DNA from 2 places in the Luteibacter sp. GL_149 genome. Region 2 is predicted to be linked to the other one. Evidence: riboswitches for the same ligand, from Rfam matches in the RefSeq annotation. Region 2 holds a riboswitch; the other holds the start of a gene.

Region 1 (3,391 bases), 1.6 Mb from region 2:
ATCTTCCCAACGGAACTCGAAGCGGGCTTTGGACAGCGCGTTGTCCCGTACCTGTGCACCGGGGTGGCCTTTGGCCAGGTCCGCGGCATGGGCGGCGATTTTGTAAGCGATGATGCCGTCGCGAACATCCTGCTTGTTCGGCAGGCCAAGGTGTTCCTTCGGCGTGACGTAGCAGAGCATCGCCGTGCCGAACCAACCGATCATCGCCGCGCCGATCGCGCTGGTGATGTGGTCGTAGCCGGGAGCGATATCGGTCGTCAGCGGCCCGAGAGTGTAGAACGGCGCTTCGTGGCACTTCTCGAGCTGCCGGTCCATGTTCTCCTTGATGAGATGCATCGGGACATGCCCCGGCCCCTCGATCATCACCTGCACGTCGTGCTTCCATGCGATCTGCGTCAACTCGCCAAGCGTATCGAGTTCGCCGAACTGCGCGGCGTCGTTCGCGTCGGCAATGCAGCCGGGACGCAGGCCGTCGCCAAGACTGAAGGACACGTCGTATGCCTTCATGATCTCGCAGATGTCTTCGAAGTGCGTGTAGAGGAAGTTTTCGCGGTGATGCGCGAGGCACCACTTCGCCATGATCGAACCGCCGCGCGAAACGATGCCCGTGACGCGTTTTGCGGTCAGCGGCACGAAACGCAGGAGTACGCCGGCGTGGATCGTGAAGTAGTCGACGCCCTGTTCCGCCTGTTCGATAAGCGTGTCGCGGAAAATCTCCCAGGTGAGGTCTTCAGCCACGCCGTCGACTTTTTCCAGCGCCTGATAGATGGGCACTGTCCCGATCGGAACCGGCGAGTTGCGGATGATCCATTCGCGCGTTTCATGGATGTGCTTGCCGGTCGACAGATCCATGACGTTATCGGCACCCCAGCGGATCGACCACACCAGTTTTTCCACCTCCTCGGCGATACCCGAACTCACGGCGCTGTTGCCGATGTTCGCGTTGATCTTGGTAAGGAAGTTGCGGCCGATGATCATCGGCTCCGCTTCCGGGTGGTTGATGTTGGCGGGAATGATGGCGCGGCCGCGGGCGACTTCGTCGCGCACGAACTCGGGTGTAATCAGCTTCGGCAGCGCCGCACCGAAGGATTCGCCAGGGTGCTGGTTGCGCAGCGTACTGTCGCGCAACGCTTCGATGCGCTGGTTTTCACGGAGGGCGATGTATTCCATCTCCGGCGTGACGATGCCGCGCCGCGCATAGTGCATCTGCGTGACGTTGGCGCCAGCCTTCGCACGCAGGGGCGCGCGCAGACCGGTGAAACGGAAGGCCGCCAGCTTCGGATCGACGGCACGGGCGCGGCCGAATTCGGAGCTCAGGCCGTCAAGGCGCTCGACGTCGCCACGCTCGGCGATCCAGGCGGCACGCAGCGGGGGCAGGCCCACGGCCAGATCGACGGCGTAGTCCGGATCGGTATACGGACCGGACGTGTCGTAAACGGTGATCGGGGGATTTTCCTCGCCGCCGAACAGCGTCGGGGTCTGGGCCTGCACGATCTCGCGCAATGGCACACGTAGGTCCGGGCGGCTGCCCTGGACATGGATCTTGCGGGAGCCCGGCATCGGGCGGGTGACGGCTTCGGAGAGTTCCTGCGCGGCACGCGCGAGATCGGAAGGCATGGCATTCATCGGCTTGCGTCCTCTGGGGGGAGTAGACGAAGCGACGGCACCGCGCACGGCCTTACCGCTAGGGCGCGGGCCGTGGACGAAGCTCCCTACACCGGTGCTAACCGGATCAGGTTCGAAGGGACTCTCTCAGCCTTGGTAGGCACCCCCGCTTCAACGGCTATTCAAGCACGAAGCGGGGTGCGTAAGCGAGGGCCAAGGGAAACGCTTAAGCGCCGTCGCGAGGTGCGTATGCCCGCAGGAACATATCGACGGCGGCCATGGCGTTGGAGGTCACCTCATCGGCGAACTGAACCACGCAGTCCTCGCAACCGAACAGACGGCGCAGCACCAGATCGCCCTTCAAAAGGGAGAGGAACTGCGTGGTTGCGCGAGGAACGTCGGCGATCTCCAGTTGCCCGGCTTCGACGGCGCCCTGGATGAGCCGCTGCAATAGCGCATGCATGCGAGCCGGACCCTCTTCCCACAGCAGACGCCCGAAGCGCGGATTACCACCCTGCTGGCAGTCGGAAAGGATGGCGCGGAAGGTACCCACCGACTCGGAATTCGTCTCCATCGCGGAATGGCGGCGCGCGATGCTGGTGAGCGTGGCCCGGATGTCGGTGCCCGGCGGCGCGGAGAACAGATCGTCGGGCAGGCGATCCTGCACGTGCGAACGGATCACCTCGCGGAACAGGTTGTCCTTGTCGCCGAAGTGACTATAGACGGTGAGTTTCGAGACACTAGCTGCCGCGGCCACGGCATCCATGCTGGTACCGGCGAAGCCGCCCTGCGTGAAAAGCGCCTTGGCGGCTTCGAGAATGGCCGCGCGCTTCTCCATATCCTTTGGACGCCCCGGACCCTGGGTCTTCACTTTCGGGCTGGCGTTCATGGTCGCACCTTCACAAACAGGAAACATGGTTTTATTATACGCGTCGGTTTAGTTATTTCCATAACACCAGCCAAACAGCCTGGCGACCTATTTACTATGTCAAACACCACTTCGGAACTGACCTTGAGCCCGGCCTACCGCCAGTCGCAACGCGCGCTGTCGGCTTGGATCGAGCAGACCGGAGCGGGAGCCCGCCGCCATGCCTTCACAGCGCGGTCCAGCCTCAGCGGACTGGCCGCTTTCGAGCGCGGCCGCCTGGCAAGGTGGATAGCGTGGCTCTGTATCGCGGGCGAATCCCGCGGCGAGCCCTCGCTTATCGGTCGGTTGCGCCGCCTGGACGGTGCGCTGTACACAAGTGTTTACGAAGCGCTCGACCGGTTGCCTGGGGCAGTGACCGGCATAGCCGGACGGGTCCGGCTGAGTGCCTGATTACCTTATCATTGGTGGGGGCGTTCACGGGCCGCTTCCATAGGTCGGCGTTTCGTCCTACAACTCCGTTCAGGTGTCTGACGCACCAATCGGACCGCCCCATGAGTACGGGCATGACTTCCGTCAGGTTGCTCCGATGACTTCCGGCACTTCGTCGGGAGTGTTGCAGGCCGCAGCCTTATCTATAGGAACTCGTGCCCTAAGCGCTTATCCTTTCAGCCCTTTTTTCCGATTTCGCAAGGCACCGACATCATGGCGATGAATTTCGAGCAGGCACGGCAGAACATGGTGGAAAACCAGGTTCGTCCGTGGGAAGTACTGGATTTCCGCGTGCTCGACGCGCTGTCCCACGTGCGCCGCGAAGACTACGTGGCTGCCGGACATCGCAATATGGCGTTCGCGGACCTCACCCTTCCGCTGGGCCACGGCGAAGTGATGATGAAGCCGGTCGTCGAAGGCCGCGTACTC
Region 2 (3,391 bases):
TGTCCATGTCGTAGCGCAGCCCCGCGTCGAATACGTGATAGGCCGGAACACGCGCGAGACCATCCGCCGTCGCCGTATTCGCGCTGGCATAGCGCCAACCGCCAAGCAGGCTCAGCTGCGGGGCGAACGGCAGGCGATAGTTCGCATATACGGCCGTGCGCAGGCGGGGAACGTTGACGACCTGATGCCCCTCGAACGCGGGCGTGCCGGTGTCGTGCGCGCGCGCCTCGATCACGTTGACGCTGGCCGTCAGGCGAAGATTCGTACTGATCCTGCCGGCCGCATTCAACTCGATACCGGTATGTACTTCGTTACCGCGCTGCACGAAGGTGAATCCCGCGGCCGACGTGTCCGGCTGTGCGAACTGATACGACTGGGTAATGCGGTATACGGCGGCCTGAAGATCGAGCGCATCGCTCCATGTGTATTTGGCGCCGGCTTCGATCTGTCGCGAGAGCAGGGGCGGCAATGTCGTCCCGCCGTTGGACGTCCAGTACGGGGCGTCATTGCCGAGAGACAACCCCTTCGTATAGCTGACATAGGTGGTCAGCGGCGCGATCGGTTGCCAGATCAATGCGGCTTGCGGCAGGAATTTCTGGAAGCGGGTATCGCGTTGCGGTGCACCCGCGTCGTCGTAAGCACGTTCGTGAAGACGTACGAAGCGGCCGCCTGCCAGAATCTGCCACGCTTCGCCGAGGTGCACGCGATCGGTCGCGAACACGCTGCGCTGCCAGCTGTCGAGACGACGCGCGGATGGGCCGGGTTCGTTCGGCGATGGCGGAAAATAAGGTGGCTGCGCATCGGCGATGTTCGCGGTACCGACGTAGTCGTAAACATAGGGGCGATGATCCACCGTCCGATGGAAGGCGCTTATGCCCAGATTCAGTTCGTGACCGATTGCGCCGGTGTCGAACGAACCACTCAATACGCCGCGCAGTTCGTCGTTCTGTCGCGTATCGTCCGGGCTGCGGTAATCGTAGACATCGTAATCGCCGTTCGGGGCGAAGAAGTAACCGGGCGTAGCGCCCGTTGCGCACGACTCGGCGTAGAAGCAGCCATAGGCGAAGGCGACGTTGTCATCGATTTTCGTGCGACTGTGACCCGCCGAGATCTGCGCGTTCCACTGCTCGTTGAAACGGTAGTTCGCGCGAAGCGACGTATTGCTTGCCGCGATGCCGACGGGTTGCTGCCAGGGCTCGTAACCGAGCAAGCGCGTACGGGAGGCGTGCCGAGGAATGTCCGTGCCACCCAGTAACTGGTATCCCGATGCGGAGCGCTGGCCGCTGTGCTGGTAATCCGTGTCCAGCTCGATCGTCGTCTTCGATCCGATTTTCCAGTCGGCTGCCAGCGATACAAAGCTGCGGCGGCCATTCGCATGTTCGATGTACGAGTGCGTTTTCTCGTTTGCCGCGTTGACGCGCACGCCGAAGGTCGGGCTGAGCCACGCGCCCAGGTCCAGTGCTTCGTACGTCGACCCGTGCGAGTCGGTACCGGCGGTGACCGTGTGTACGGTCTCCGGCCGTTTGCTGACGTAGTTGATAAGGCCGCCGGGTGCGACGATGCCCGCTTCGATACCGCCAAGTCCCTTGAGCACTTCGACGCTCTGTTTGTCTTCGAGCGCGAGCGGTTGCTCGGCGGACATCATTGTTCCGTTGAAGCGGAAACCGGTCGCCAGATCCAGGGGGAAGCCGCGAATGGATACATCCTGGTAGTAGCCGATCGGCGCGTAGTTATCGCCGATCGCGGCATCGCTGCGGACCAGTTCGCTCAGGCTTCGCGGCTGCCGGTCGTCGATCTGATCGCGCGTCATGACCGTGATCGACGCGGGAACGTCGTGCAACGATACGCCGAACGAACCGAGCTGCGAATCGGTGGCGCGATAGCCATTGGCGACTTTCGCATTCACATCCACGGGAGCGAGCGTGGTGGTCTGTGGCGTAGCCGGCTCGTCGGTGGCATGCACGAGCGCCGTGGCAGACAGAAGAAGCAGGGTAGAGGTGGTGCGGAGATTGATCATGGTCGTCGTCGAGGTATACGGACGAAGCGACGGAGATCCGGTCACCGGGGGCGACCTGAATCTTTAAGCTCCCTACGCCGGTACTAACCGGATCAGGTTCTAAGGGACTATCTCAGCCCGGCAACGCCAGGCACCCCCGCTTCTAGAACGCGTATTGAACCACGAATCAGCCGGCCAGCGCGCGGACGGCCTGCAGCAGAGCCTGCCCCGGCGGTGTGTGGAACCAGGCGATATGGCCGAGGAGGAACGCCGTATAGGCCACGTCCGCGTCGGAAGAAGACGCGGTAATACCATGAAAATACTCGACTTCGGAGAGCGCGAAGTCGACGTGGACGATCGGCAGGATATCCGCGAGCAAGTGGATATCGCCGGCGTCCAGAGGCCGACGCCGGCGATAGCCTTCGATCAAGGCAAGAGCGATATCGATGTGCGCCGCATCGGGCTGTTCGAGCTGTAGCCATGCAATGGCATTGCGTTCGATGGCTGTCGCCAGATCGAACAGGGCGAAGGTTTCGGCCGCCAGCCCGAAGTCCAGTACAGCGGCGACAGACGCATCGCCCCGGTCGCCGCTCCAGAAGAGGTTCGAAACATGCCAGTCGCCATGCGTCCACAGTCGCGGTTCCCGTGCGATACGTGGCTGGGCACGACCATGCCATGGCGCCAGCGCACGTCGCAGGTCCGCGATCCAGTCGCGCTCATTCAGACAGGCGGCCAGACCCGGGCGATCGGGAAGCTGTGCCTGCAACGCGGCGATGGGATCGGGAGCCGCGATGAGGTCGCAGCGGGCGACAAGAATATGCGTATTGCGTTGCGGAGCAACATAATCCGTTGCGGCATCGTGCATGGCGGCCAGCATCCGGCCGGCAGTGAATGCATGGCCAACATTAGCCAGTGGCGACCATGAAAATACGTCCCTGTAGAGATCGATGCCGGTAGCGGCTTCATGCACTTCGTAAACCCAGACGTCGATAGCGACGACCGAGTTTCCATTGCGATCGCACATGACGCGAGGCACCGGAATACCCCTCGCTCGCTGATGCGCGATGAAGCGATGTTCTTCGCTCAGCGTGGCAACGGTCCGGACGCGGCGATGATGCCGCTTGACGAAGAGTGTCGCCGTTTCGGTGCGCACCAGACATGCCGCCGATAACGGGCGAGGGCTGTGCCACTCGATACCGTGGATCGCGCCAGACACGGCATAACCCCGAAGCAGGTCGTCGACTTCGCTGCGGGTTATGGGCGGCCAATCGGGAGCGACATGGTCGCCGGCGACGCCGTGAATGCGATGGGTGATGTCGCTCATGGCTGTTACGCGAAGCCTTCCATGTCGTTCTGCATGTCGTTTTGCGAAAGGGCGGGAAGTCTATCACCCGC

What was found. A riboswitch is a leader RNA that binds a small molecule or an ion and turns the genes downstream of it on or off. The one in region 2 is predicted to bind thiamine pyrophosphate.
Region 1: linked by a shared signal. The riboswitch ahead of thiC (phosphomethylpyrimidine synthase ThiC) and the one ahead of AC3IR3_RS10930 (TonB-dependent siderophore receptor) in region 2 are both predicted to bind thiamine pyrophosphate.

The regions. Positions count from the first base shown of each region.
Region 1 is NZ_CM174395.1:4,059,683-4,063,073, forward strand. It holds gene thiC (phosphomethylpyrimidine synthase ThiC) at 1-1,626, opposite strand, end outside; TPP riboswitch at 1,693-1,783, opposite strand; gene AC3IR3_RS17925 (TetR/AcrR family transcriptional regulator) at 1,832-2,494, opposite strand; gene AC3IR3_RS17930 (hypothetical protein) at 2,591-2,923, shown strand; gene AC3IR3_RS17935 (protein-L-isoaspartate O-methyltransferase family protein) at 3,176-3,391, shown strand, end outside.
Region 2 is NZ_CM174395.1:2,458,222-2,461,612, reverse strand. It holds gene AC3IR3_RS10930 (TonB-dependent siderophore receptor) at 1-2,017, opposite strand, end outside; TPP riboswitch at 2,070-2,165, opposite strand; gene AC3IR3_RS10925 (phosphotransferase enzyme family protein) at 2,184-3,320, opposite strand.